One region of the Paenibacillus sp. J22FR21 genome, then DNA from elsewhere that is predicted to be linked to it. Evidence: riboswitches for the same ligand, from Rfam matches in the RefSeq annotation. Region 1 holds a riboswitch; each other region holds the start of a gene.
The links. A riboswitch is a leader RNA that binds a small molecule or an ion and turns the genes downstream of it on or off. The one in region 1 is predicted to bind cyclic di-GMP.

Region 1 (4,216 bases):
GCAAATCTTCCGTGCGTAAGCAGAAGCGTGGAAGGAAGCGGGGTTTAAGCAGTCCGGGTTATAATCGAGCCTTCGATAATGCTTATAATCAAGGCTATAACCTCGGCTTTGCCAAAGGATTCGAGGATGGCCATCAGCTCGCCTATGAACAGCAAACCTAATGATGATCAAGCAGCTTGGAGGGAGTTCGGGCCATCATAGGAACGGGCTTGTACTCCCCTACGAATTGCTTAGCTCATGGACCGGAGTAATCAGCAGCTCCACTTCCTCAGCCGCAATAGGGTAGCCGATGAGATAGCCTTGAGCACCGTCGCAGCGCTGTTCCTTTAAGAGTGCAAGCTGAGTCTCGTTCTCAACCCCTTCAGCGAGGACTTGAAGCTTGAGACTATGAGCCATACCGATGATCGCCGTGACGATTGCCAGATCATCTTGATTGTGACCAATATTGCGAATGAAGCATTTGTCCATCTTAAGGGTGTCCACGGGAAAAAGGCGCAGATAGCTAAGCGATGAGTATCCGGTTCCGAAGTCATCAATCGAAATAGCAACGCCGAGCGCCTTCATTTCATGCAGCTTCTCAATAAGCGGGGCTTCGAAATTCGATGAAGCAACGCTCTCTGTAATTTCAAGTTCAATGAGCCGTGGTTCAACCGCAGTGGAGAGCAGGATCGCCTTCAGCATATCAATCAGGTTGTCCTGTTTGAATTGGCGAACCGATAAGTTCACGGACACCGGCAAAGGAGACAAGCCCGCTTGCTTCCAAGCATTGATTTGATTACATACCTGCCGTATGACCCACTCTCCTATCGGAACAATAAGCCCTGTTTCTTCCGCAAGCGGAATAAATTCAGCCGGAGGAACGGCGCCGAACTTGGGATGCGTCCAACGAAGGAGAGCCTCGAAGCCGTTCAAACTGCCAGCTTGCAAATCCTTCTTGCCCTGATAGAGCAAATGCAGCTCTCCCTGCTGCAGTGCTTTGCGCAAGTCCTGCTCCAGCATCATTTTCCGTAAATTAACTTCGTTCATCTCATTACTATAGAAGGCGTAGTTGTTTCTTCCCCGCCTCTTAGCCGCATACATAGCCGCATCTGCGAGAATCAGAAGCGTATCGGCATCCTTCCCGTCTTTGGGATACATAGCGATTCCGATGCTTGTCGTAACGATGATTTCTTGACCTCTGAGAATAAAAGGTTCAGAGAGCCGCTCCAGCAGAGGGCCAACAAGCGTCCCCACCGTTTCAGCATCGATATTCGGCAGCAGGATGACAAACTCGTCGCCGGCAAGTCTGGCCGCAAATGCAGCTGGCTGCAGCGATGCCTGAAGCCGTTTCGCGAAGCTCTTGAGCAGACGGTCCCCCAGTGGATGACCGAATGTGTCGTTGATGGATTTGAACCTGTCCATATCAAGGAACAGGAGAGCGAAGCTGCATGGTTTGTGTACCGCATACCGGAGCTCTGCATCGAGCTTCGTTATTAATTGATAGCGGTTGGGAAGATCAGTCAGTTGATCGTGATAGGCCATATAGTTGATGGTTTCACGAGCCTTCTTCGTTTCCGTTATATTTCGGAAGTTTGATAGGATCGCGGGCTGATTGTGAAATAGAATCGAGATGGAATTGGTTTCAACGTCGATCACTTCACCGTTTAGCTTGTAAATGCAGAGCTCCGCGTGATTAACGGCAGTGTGGCCCTCTATGAGGTCGGTTGATTTGGTTCGCATCATCTCGTGATACTCCGGCAATGCGATGTCAAACACATTGACGCCGACTAACTCATCCAGATGCTGTGCGCCTAACATCGTTAGCCCTGATCGATTCATGTGAACGATTTTATAGTCGATCTGTACAATATTAGCTTCGGGAGACAGCTCGAAAATTTGCCGGTACCGATTCTCGTTATCCAGCGCTTTCTTCTCGCTTCGCTGCGCATGTGCGATGATTCGGCGTCCAATGATGCAAACGCTGACACAGGTGATACAGCTCATGGTGAACAAGGTGAATTGAACAATTCGGTAGAGCAGATCCGTTGCGAGCATATAGGGGTTGAATAATTGATGGGTGATGAGTACAAGGATGCCATATCCACTTGCCATTAGTGTCACAAAGCGGTCCAGATAGATGAGGGAGAGAAGCGCAAAGAGGAAAACCACGGTGCCGGAGTTTGATGTTGGGATAAACCACATGACGATGAAGCAGAGCAGGAACGAATAGGCTGAAATAATGACTTTTCCTTTGAGCGTTTGATAGGTTTGTCGGTAAATGAAGTAGAGCACAACGCCAAGCGGGATAACGGAAGCGACGAATCGAATAAAGACTTGAAAGGTAATTAGCTCAAGTGCAAGAACGGTTACATATATGGGAATAGAAGACAGAATAAGGAATATTAATGTGTATGTCAGAAGCTTAGAACTAAACTGCTCGTAAGGGGTTGCCAAGCCGTACACATCCTTTCTACGTCAAATAGGTATACAAAAATCCTCGGGCTCGAAGCAAGATGGCGGTAACAGACCGATACGCATCTTCCCGCTTGGAGAACCAAGGTCAGCAGATTAACTTCGGCAGTCTGGCTGTCGTATCTCATTGCATTTATAGGAGAATAGACTTAGACCTATTGACTTTGCGTCCCCTGCTTTCGTAGGGTTTGCCTGCGAAAAATGATTCAGTTTTGACGAATAATGTAGGAATTTAGCGCTATTTCTATTTTCCATAATATCTCAAACTAGCGAATGAGTCTCTGGAACCTATTTAAAAGGATAGAGTTGGTATTTATAGGTGATATTGATGTCTTAGTTGCGTAAGTGAAGGACTAAAGGTTCATAAAAGTAGGCCTATATACATGTGGTTCATCAATTTCAGACTCTGGATTGACACAGATGATACACATATCATATAGTCAAGCTAATCTAGCAGAGATGAAGGTGAATAGGCTGACTATATTCCCGTATCACCGGATTAAGGAAGATATTCGAAAGCGCATACATGCTGGAGAGTGGAGGGACACTTCACGCCTGCCTTCCAGCCGGAATTTGGCGGAGTCCTATCAATCCAGCGTTAATACAATAGAGAAGGCGATTAAGGAATTGTGTGGGGAAGGGCTTCTGACACGAGATAATCGCCGAGGTACATATTTGGCAGATGGAGGGCTCTTGTCTCAGCCGACCAGTCGAATAAGGAGCGGGAATGGGAACGGGAGCGGACTCATTGCTGCATCGGTTATCGGTATCGATAATCCGCTATGGGGAGCCGCTCTGCGCGGGATCGAGGATGTGCTTCAGCCGAAGGGCTATCAGCTCATGAGCAGCAGCGATAATCGCAGCCTAGATAAGCTGGAGTCATTCGTTGCGAGCGCGATTGCAAGGCGAGTGGAGGGGATTATTCTGAGTCCGATTCACGGCGGCCAGGACGAGCCTCGCAGTCGGCAGATCTACGAGGAGTTAGCGGGTTGCGGCATTCCGGTCATTTTTCTGGATAGGCGCGTATGGGACACCGATATTCCTTTTGTGACGAGCGATAACGCTTCAGGCGCGTATTCGCTTACGAAATTGCTGCTTGCCAAGGGACATCGGCGGATTGCATTCGTACGCAATTCGGACCTCAGCACGTTCTATGAACGGCTGCTTGGCATGAGACAAGCGTTTATTGAAGCAGGCGTTTCTTTTGAAGCTGAATACGACTTATGCATCCCGACCCGGTTCGAGAATTTCGAGAGCGAGTTCGAAGACTTTGTTGCTCGGCTTGCGAATGCACTGGAGATGACGCGGTACACGGCTGTATTTGCAGCGAATGATCAGATTGCCGAGGCTGCGCTCGCTGCACTTGAGCGGCTTGGCAAGCGCGTCCCGGACGAGATGTCCTTTGTTACTTATGATGCGCAGGGGTTGAACGGGAAACTCCGACTGGATATTACAGGTGCGAACCAGCCTTTCTATGATATGGGACGAAGTGCTGCCCTTCAGTTATTGCACGCGGCAGAAGGCAAGCAGCCGATTGCGGTTGCCGGGCATATATGCAAAGCGGACATTCATTACGGCAGTTCGGTTTGGGAAGCAAAGATTGAATAACAAGGGTGGTACTTGCTTATGAGCTTCATTCGTCTGTTTCAAGAGAAGAAATATTTGCTGCGCATATTCTTGTGGATCACCAGCATTATTTTGCTAATCGTCGTTTCGTTCTCCACGCTTGTGTATGTGAATGTAGAGAAGAAGGTGTTCAAGAGCG
Region 2 (4,216 bases), 120 kb from region 1:
CGGCGCCAAGCTGCCATAGGAGTCAACGACGTACACGACGTCGACTACACTTGCTTCGATCAATTCGAATGCTTCAAGCAGCTGGTTCTCCATTACGTTGGAGAGTGCCATAATGTTCAAGGTTGTTTCGTAGCCGCGCGAGTTGAATACGTTAACCAGCTCCAGCGCCTTCGGCACGTCTTGAATGTAGCAGGCAACGCGAATCAAATCGAGCATGCTCTCTTCGCGTGGAAGAATATCGTTCTCATCTACCCGTCCGATATCGACAAGTGCAGAGAGCTTCGTATTCAGCTTCTGCGGGATGACTTTACGAAGGAAGTCGTCGTCCAGGAAGCGCCATGGACCCGCATCTTCAGCGCCTTTGAGCAGCTTCGGAGAGTTTTTGTACCCGATTTCCATATACTCGACGCCAGCTTCATTCAGCGAGTTGTATAGATGCTGAACGAACTCAACGCTGAAATCCCAGTTATTGACGAGCCCGCCGTCGCGGATCGTGCAGTCGACGATTTTACAATGACTTTTTTTCGAAGCATTCATAGCATTGTGTCTCCTTTTTAGCCAGATCTTGTCTTTTCTACTCATAATACTTGATATTGGCTATGAACGCAAAGTCATTTTTGTCAGAATTGCAGGACTCTTCGGATTAAATGGCGCGGAACGATTTCCTCGTGCTGACCATCGTTTGATCCAATTTATCGCTTAATTTCTCCAGCATTGTCGCAAGCTCCGACGATCTGGAAATAAGCTGATGCTGCTCATTCGAGCTGCCCGTAACCGTCTTGACGCTGCCTGTTAATTCAACGGACATTCGGGAGATTTCCTCAATGTTGACGCTGAACTGCTTCGTGCTTGCTGTCATTTGCTGAGAGGCACCGGAAATATAATGAATTTGCTCTGCGACGGTTTTGATGGATCGCATGATCCGTTCAAATGCGGCTCCCGCATCACATACGGCTTGGTTGCCTGATGCAACCTCTTCAATGACTTGATCCATGGAATGGATAGAAGCGCGGTTATTAGCCTGAATGTCTTGAACAAGCTCAGCGATTCTCTGGGCAGAGGCAGTTGTTTGTTCAGACAGCTTGCGCACTTCATTAGATACGACGGTAAACCCACGTCCATGCTCGCCGGCCCGCGCCGCTTCAATCGCCGCATTCAGTGCCAGCAGACTGGTTTGTGAAGCGATGTCTGCAATTAAGCTTGTAATGTCATCTATTTCTTGCGAACGCTGACCGAGCAGCTTTACTTTGGTTGCGGACTCTTGGACGGCATTGCTCATCGATGTCATCTGCCTGACAGCCTTCTGTATGGCCTCATTTCCGTTATCGGCCTCCGTCGCTACCTCACTGGAGAAAGTTGACACCGTAGCAGACGTTTCGGCAATGGTATGGATGTCTCGGAGCATCTCTCCGATGACCCTCTTGCCTGTCTGTGCGCCATGCTCCTGCAAATGCGCCGTGGCATCAACCTTATGCATCGTTTGTACAATATCCCCTGCCAAGAGATTAAGCGTAGCCGCATTGCAGCTGAGCTCTTTGGAATTCATGAGCACTTGGTCCGACGTTTCCGTCACATTTTCAATAATTTGTTTGACCGCTGCTTGAATCTTCTGCTGTTGGGCCGATTCCAACGCGAGGATGAATGCTCTGCGCGTCACAATTTGATAGGTAACCGCGCCGATAAACAAGACGACAAATACGATGTGAATGGAGACCATGGCAAGTGAGTAATCACGGGTTCCGTAGACAAGGTCTGGGAAGATTAAGAAGCCGAGTACATGCTGAAGTGCGAAGATAACGGTGCTGATGAGAAGCATTGCGATGAGGTCGTAGTACAAAATAATAGCGAGTACCATAAAGATGGAGAAATGATATTCCACCATGCCGTTGCCGCCTGAGATGATCGATATGCTGCTGAAGGTAAGCGACAGTGTCAATAGAAGCGGAACGGACTGCTGCTCCTTCTGCAACCGCATGCAAATCCCGGCAAGCAGTAAGAAAATAATCGGTAATGCCAAGAACGTTTGCTTAAGGAAAGTGTGGAACGTAGAACCATTCATGTCCGTTTGATGATCATGATGCATGGAGAAACCGAGCCAATCGAATGCGTGTACCAGAAGCGATAATAGCACAATAATTGTAGAAATGAATAACATGACACGGTTTTTCTCTCTAAGCATACAACTTGCCTACCTCCCCATATATGTATACATATAAAAAGAGTCCACCCGCGTTAAGGATGGACTCCTTTTCACTCGGTAACCTGTCCACCATGGCATCTGCATTGCGATGCTTTAGGCCTAGGCTTTGCGTCCCAACGTTTCCGTTGGTTTGCCATTATCATATGAAGAAGTAGTCGGATACTATGGTCATGGTACTGTTAACAGGGTTAATTATATGAGGGGAAAGCCCTGTTTGTACATAGCGTAATTTGTATTGTTTTGTCGAATTTGTCAGATCATCTCTTCTGCTCTCACCACTTCGTCGAACTTGGCTGCCGTAATAAGCCCACTGCGAATGGCAGCCTCGCGAAGCGTCAGGCCCTCCTTGTGAGCGGACTTGGCAATGGCCGCCGCATTCTCATAGCCGATATGAGGATTCAGCGCCGTGACGAGCATCAACGACTCGTTTAGATGCCGAGCGATGGCTTCCCGATTCGGCTCAATGCCGACCGCACAATGCTCATCGAAGGAGCGAATCGCGTCGCTGAGAATACGGGTCGACTGCAGGAAATTGTGAATGATGACAGGCTTAAACACATTCAGCTCGAAGTTTCCCTGACTGGCCGCGAAGCCGATTGCCGCGTCATTGCCCATGATCTGACAGACGACCATCGTCAGCGCCTCACACTGCGTTGGGTTGACCTTCCCCGGCATAATGGAGCTGCCCGGCTCGTTCTCCGGGATACGAATCTCGCCAATCCCGCAGCGAGGTCCGCTTGCGAGCCAGCGCACGTCGTTCGCGATCTTCATTAAGTCCGCGGCGAGCGCTTTAATTGCGCCGTGTACGAAGACGATCTCGTCGTGGCTCGTCAGCGCGTGAAATTTGTTCGGCGCGCTGATGAAGTTCTTGCCTGTGAGGCGGCTGATCTCCGCCGACACCTTCTCGCTAAAGCCCTGCGGGGCATTCAGGCCCGTTCCCACGGCTGTGCCTCCGATGGCAAGCTCACGCAGCTCCTCGCGGCTTGCTCTGATATTACGCTCCCCTTTCTCCAGCATCCGAACCCAGCCGCTGATTTCCTGGCCGAGCGTAAGCGGTGTGGCATCCTGCAGATGGGTGCGGCCGATTTTGATGACCTCCATGAAGCTAGCACTCTTCTGCTCGAGTGTGGATTTCAGCTGCGCAATCGCCGGCAGGACGAGGTCCTCTACCGCAATCAGCGCGGCGATATGCATCGCGGTGGGGAATGTATCGTTGGAGCTCTGCGAGCGGTTGACATCATCGTTGGGATGAACGGTTGCTTCTTGCCCCTTCTCCCGGAGCAGCTGTGCCGAACGTCTTGCTATCACTTCATTGACGTTCATGTTGGACTGCGTGCCGCTCCCGGTCTGCCATACAGCAAGCGGAAACTCATCCTGCCACTTTCCTGCAATCACCTCATCCGCTGCAGCCGCAATCGCTTCTGATTTAAGGGCATCCAACTTCCCCAAGCTTCCGTTCACGGTTGCTGCTGCTTTCTTCAGATAAGCGAAAGCGGTAATTAACTCGCGCGGCATCTTCTCCGTACCGATTCGAAAATTGTGCAGACTGCGCTCCGTTTGCGCTCCCCACAGCCGGTGCGCCTCAACCTGTATCTCACCCATAGAATCCTTCTCCATGCGAAAATCGCTCATCGCGACTACCTCCTCATTACGGATTATTTCTGTTTCGGCTTACTCTCTATATACCCTATGAAAGAGGCGATGCATCTACGAGCATGCATCGCCTCTTTCCCATGATTGCCTATTTGCGGGCTTGCAATACGGCTTCTGTCTGAAACCTCGCAACTGCGATTCCGTGTCATTGGCTGATCCAGGGGCGAAGTTGCATTCTATCGCAACATTTAAAACTGACCTCTTAGTTCCGGAGGCAGCTCCCGGCTCTTGCGCGTGTTGGAATCCATCGTCACACAAGTAACGACCGCGTCCCCGCATAGCTCGCCTTTCTCGTTCACGATCTCCTGTTTGAGCACATAGCTGCTACGCCCGGCCCGCTCCGGGGATGTTGTAACCGTCAAC
Region 3 (4,216 bases), on a different contig from region 1:
CCAGCAGCACCGCCCGTTCCGGCGGCGGTGCCAATGCTGCAAGTTCGAGTCGAATCCGCGTCCAATACGGATTCCACTCGAGCGCCGCGCGAAGCGCGGCTGTTTGCGCAGCAGCACTGCGAGCGGCTGACACAGCCGCCTCGCGATACTGCACGGCACGGTCGAACCGAACGCTGAGCACAGCAGCGGCGGTTAGACCTACCGCGGCCGCGACAAGCAGCGCGGTCCGCAGCGATCGCAGCGGCGGCGCCGCAAGAATGGCGCGCCTTCCTTCCGCCGTGCTCTCACCGGAGTAGTAGACTACCAGGCTGAGCAGCAAGAGCCAATAATACCCGAAGGACATATCGAAATCCACTGCCGCATGCAGTAGCAGCACACTAATAGGCAGCAGGCCGATCCGATTCGATTGCCACACTTGCCGCAGCAGGAAGAACAGGACCATGGCACAAACCAACAGCCCGACAATGCCAAGATCGAGCGCAATTTCGATGTAACCGCTATGTACTTCATTTCCTACATAAGGGGCTGTCTGTACTTGTGTAAACAGCATGCGCCACGTATCGCCGCCTCGTCCGAAGAACAGTGCTTCTTTCATGAGCAGCCACGCATCCTGATAGAATAACCCCCGTGCGCCGGCCGTCTGGTACCCGCCGCTCAACCGTCCTTGAATGACCGCCGGAAGCAGCATGATCATGCCAAGTAAACCTACAAGCCAGCATCCCCATGCGATCCGGCTAAGCAGCTGCTCTCTTCCTCTTGCCAGCGTCCACTGCAAACCTATAAATCCGGCAAGCGCAGCCACGCAGATAATCAGCAATAGCACGGTTTCTTGTGAAGTCGCACCATGCAGCGCAAACTGGGCATCCACGCCCGCAGCTGTACTTGCATTACCGCTTCGCAAACCTGCTTGAACGACAGCCCGATACGCAGCCCCTCCGCCAATCAAAGCCCAGCCGCTATAGATAAGCCATGCTATGCGCTCTTTACCTCGAAGCATCAGAAGTCCGCCGAACCATACAAACGCGGTTACAAGCCACGCTCCCCTTGATTCGGTCAGGAGCAGTGCCAGGACACCCGGCACTACCGCTGCTGCAGCCCCTATGAACGTTAATGCAGCAGCCCTTGATCGAATTAGCAAGACCAAATAATACAGGAGATAGGCTCCTGCAACAGCACCTAGGAAATTCGGATATTGCATGAACCCGGACAAGCGCGCTCCAACAGCCGACAGCCTTACATCACCGGTAGTCATGATGATCTCAGGGAACGTGATCCATCCCATCCAACCCGCAATTGCGCCAGCGATTACGAAAGCGCCTGAGCCTTGAATCGCTGCAGAAAGCCATCTCAAACGCTGCTGCCGCACAGCCGTGTCGGAGCTGGTACAGAACCAGCTGTACAATGTAATGGCAAAAGCCGCATTGGCCATCCATCGCAATGCCTCCTCGAGGCTGCCAAGCGTGGATGCCGGTCGATGAAACAGGGCAATCCCGTATAACATCGCCATCGCAAGCAGGCCGTAGATTGATAAAGGCACGTGCTGGCTGAACCGTCTGTCCTCTTTCCGAGAATGAACAATCGAACCCGCACCAATGACGAGTATACATACGACCATGATGATCCATTCCCACCGATAAAAGATCGTATCAAAGAACATCCCGTTGCGATAAGCCGAACAAGCCAGTATAATTGCCACGGCTAGCGCAGCCAGTCCACTTCGCATAACCACTTCCCCTTTTGCTCAAACCCCATCTGATTTACGTTATTTTTCCAATTGTACCATAATTGACGGTCCGACTATAAAAAAGAAGACGCTGCCGGATCACCATCATCCGTTCAAACGCCTTCTTATATATGCAACGCTGAAATCGCGTTTATCTGCCCTTCTTAGCCGTTAATTTCTCCTGCTTAAGCTTGAAATAGGCTTCAATTTGCATACGCAGCAAATAAGCTCGAAGCGCCCGCTGCTGCTGCTCATCTAACTCTTGAAAGCGAGCTCCGTAAAACTTCCATTCATTTCCATTATCCTTGCGGATAATTTCAACCTTACAATCCAGTTTAAAGCCCAGTGATAAGCTCACTTCGAGAGTATCACCTTGCGCAAGCGTCGGTGGGCTCATCAAGGAAAACCCTATCCCGGTGTCGCTTATATTTCTAAGCTCTATATCGAAGCTGTCTGTAGCTTCAATCGTCATTTTATTCCCTTTGGAGCCTTCAACCTCTTGCGAATACGTACGCGATATCGTGCCTCTTGCCTCAATATCAATTCGCGGCGATTCCCGTTTCTCATCAAGTCCCGTTAGCGAGCGAGCTGGGAAAATAACCGCAATAGAACCTTCCGCCTTCGCAATAATCGTCGATTGCAGCCGGTGAATGCCGACCGGTGAATAGACGGTTAAACTAACCGGTTCACCGAGCTCGAAGTTCTTGAATTCCGTCAGTTCGATTTCCATCATTTCGCCTTCTGCATGGGCAAGCACCCCTGTGGCAACATAACCTTCTTTCTCGACCATCGTACGGCTGTGGAGCAGTGCTTTCATGGTAAAGGTAGGTTTACTTGATCCGATTCGTTCATTTAAGCCTGACATTTACTTTTCCCCCTTCACATATGAAGAAACGCTCCCGCAACGACAGTACGGCGCTATAAAACAGAAAAAGCGCTTCCTCATGTAATACTGGAGCCGCTTCCGGAACCGCGAGATATCTCGGGTGTTCATTTCGGCAGTCAGGCTGTCATTTGTTCGCTTACATAATGAAGAGCGGACATTTAGACCCTTTAACTTTGCGTCCTTACCTTTCGATAAGTTTGCCAGTATCGATGATATGCAGTTGTCAGCAGAATGCTAACCTACCTACAGTTCTTTCACGATCATTAGTTTATGTTGGTCTTTGAGGTCGATCTGATATGCTGTAGCAGGCGCTGTTCCGTCAGGCTCTCGGATGATCCGAACCGTTGGACGATGAACCGCGAGCGGGTCGTTCAAAGCAACGACGGCAATTTGCCCCGAACTGAGCAGTACCGTTGTTGCAACCGGATAAATGGATATATGCTTACAGAAAATTTTGATCAATTCTAAATCAAAATAGGTGTTTCCAGCAGCGAACAGAAACTCGATCGCTTCCGATGGCGTATAGCGTTTGCGATGCGGCCTTGGAGAAGTAAGCGCATCGTATACATCTGCGATCGCCACGATTTGAGCGTATTCATGAATAGCCTCCCGCTTAAGCTTGCGCGGATAACCTGTCCCATCATATCGCTCGTGATGCTGCAGCGCGCAATGTGCCGAGAGTAAACTAATATCATGCTGCGCTCTGATGATGTTGAAGCCATCCTCGGTATGCTTCTCCATGAGCGCCCGCTCGCTTGGCGTCAATACAGTCGTCTTCGTCAAAATCTCTTTCGGCAGCCGTGTCATGCCGATATCGAACAACATCGCACCCATGCCAAGCTCTTCGAGCTGCGTTCGGTTATACCCTCTGGCTAACCCCATAATGCCTGCAAGTATCGTGACATTCAAGGAATGGTGGAACAAGTAGCTGTCCGCCACGTGAATGTTCGTCAAGCTGACCATAACATCTTCACGTCTAATGAGATCCTGCATAATGTCGCCGAATACCTTACGGAAGGTGCGGCCAAGCTCAGGGGCAATCGTTCGCCCTTTCGTAACTTGTTGATCCATAAGCGTATTCATCGTCTTGTAAATCGTATCCGATGCCGCTTTGTGCGTGCTGTCTTGAATAGCCGTAGTTGGCTCCAAACCCTCTGTCAGGGGATCATCAATGAAAAGCATGTCGATGCCTAAACCAACCAATCTGTCGATAAATCGTTGATTTAACTCCACACCGGCGCCAAGCAATATGTTCCCATTCTCCTGCAAAATAGGGCGAGCTAACTTTTCTCCCGGCTGAACGGAGTTGATGTGAACTTTTCTCATCGGTGTTTATTCCCGCCTTTACCGCTTGCTCCCGGATTAAGCTTGTAAAGCTGTCGGTTCGGTCAACTGCGCTTTACGGACATATTTCTCTGCGTACATTCGTTTGTCCGCAGTTTGCAGCAGCTGGCCAATCTCCATACCGTGTTCCGGAAACGAAGCATGTCCAACCGAAACTGACAATCGTAATCCGGTTCGCAATGAAATGCTAAAGAGCTGTTCGTGAATGAGCTTTACGATTCGATCTATTCCTTTGTCATCTGCATAGGGACAAATAAGGATGA

Region 2: it holds a riboswitch for cyclic di-GMP, as region 1 does, so the genes downstream of both, AC0YNS_RS12280 (methyl-accepting chemotaxis protein) here and AC0YNS_RS12775 (putative bifunctional diguanylate cyclase/phosphodiesterase) in region 1, are expected to answer to the same signal.
Region 3: it holds a riboswitch for cyclic di-GMP, as region 1 does, so the genes downstream of both, AC0YNS_RS16980 (PilZ domain-containing protein) here and AC0YNS_RS12775 (putative bifunctional diguanylate cyclase/phosphodiesterase) in region 1, are expected to answer to the same signal.

Annotation. Positions count from the first base shown of each region.
Region 1 covers NZ_JBWDNJ010000003.1:469,182-473,397, forward strand. The annotation lists gene AC0YNS_RS12770 (hypothetical protein) at 1-161, shown strand, start outside; gene AC0YNS_RS12775 (putative bifunctional diguanylate cyclase/phosphodiesterase) at 220-2,433, opposite strand; cyclic di-GMP riboswitch class I at 2,553-2,654, opposite strand; gene AC0YNS_RS12780 (GntR family transcriptional regulator) at 2,917-4,059, shown strand; gene AC0YNS_RS12785 (AraC family transcriptional regulator) at 4,078-4,216, shown strand, end outside.
Region 2 covers NZ_JBWDNJ010000003.1:345,637-349,852, reverse strand. The annotation lists gene AC0YNS_RS12285 (aldolase catalytic domain-containing protein) at 1-537, opposite strand, end outside; gene AC0YNS_RS12280 (methyl-accepting chemotaxis protein) at 644-2,179, opposite strand; cyclic di-GMP riboswitch class I at 2,254-2,345, opposite strand; gene fumC (class II fumarate hydratase) at 2,453-3,832, opposite strand; gene AC0YNS_RS12270 (acyl-CoA thioesterase) at 4,042-4,216, opposite strand, start outside.
Region 3 covers NZ_JBWDNJ010000004.1:332,739-336,954, forward strand. The annotation lists gene AC0YNS_RS16975 (O-antigen ligase family protein) at 1-1,723, opposite strand, end outside; gene AC0YNS_RS16980 (PilZ domain-containing protein) at 1,875-2,588, opposite strand; cyclic di-GMP riboswitch class I at 2,718-2,821, opposite strand; gene AC0YNS_RS16985 (HD-GYP domain-containing protein) at 2,853-3,935, opposite strand; gene AC0YNS_RS16990 (GGDEF domain-containing protein) at 3,972-4,216, opposite strand, start outside.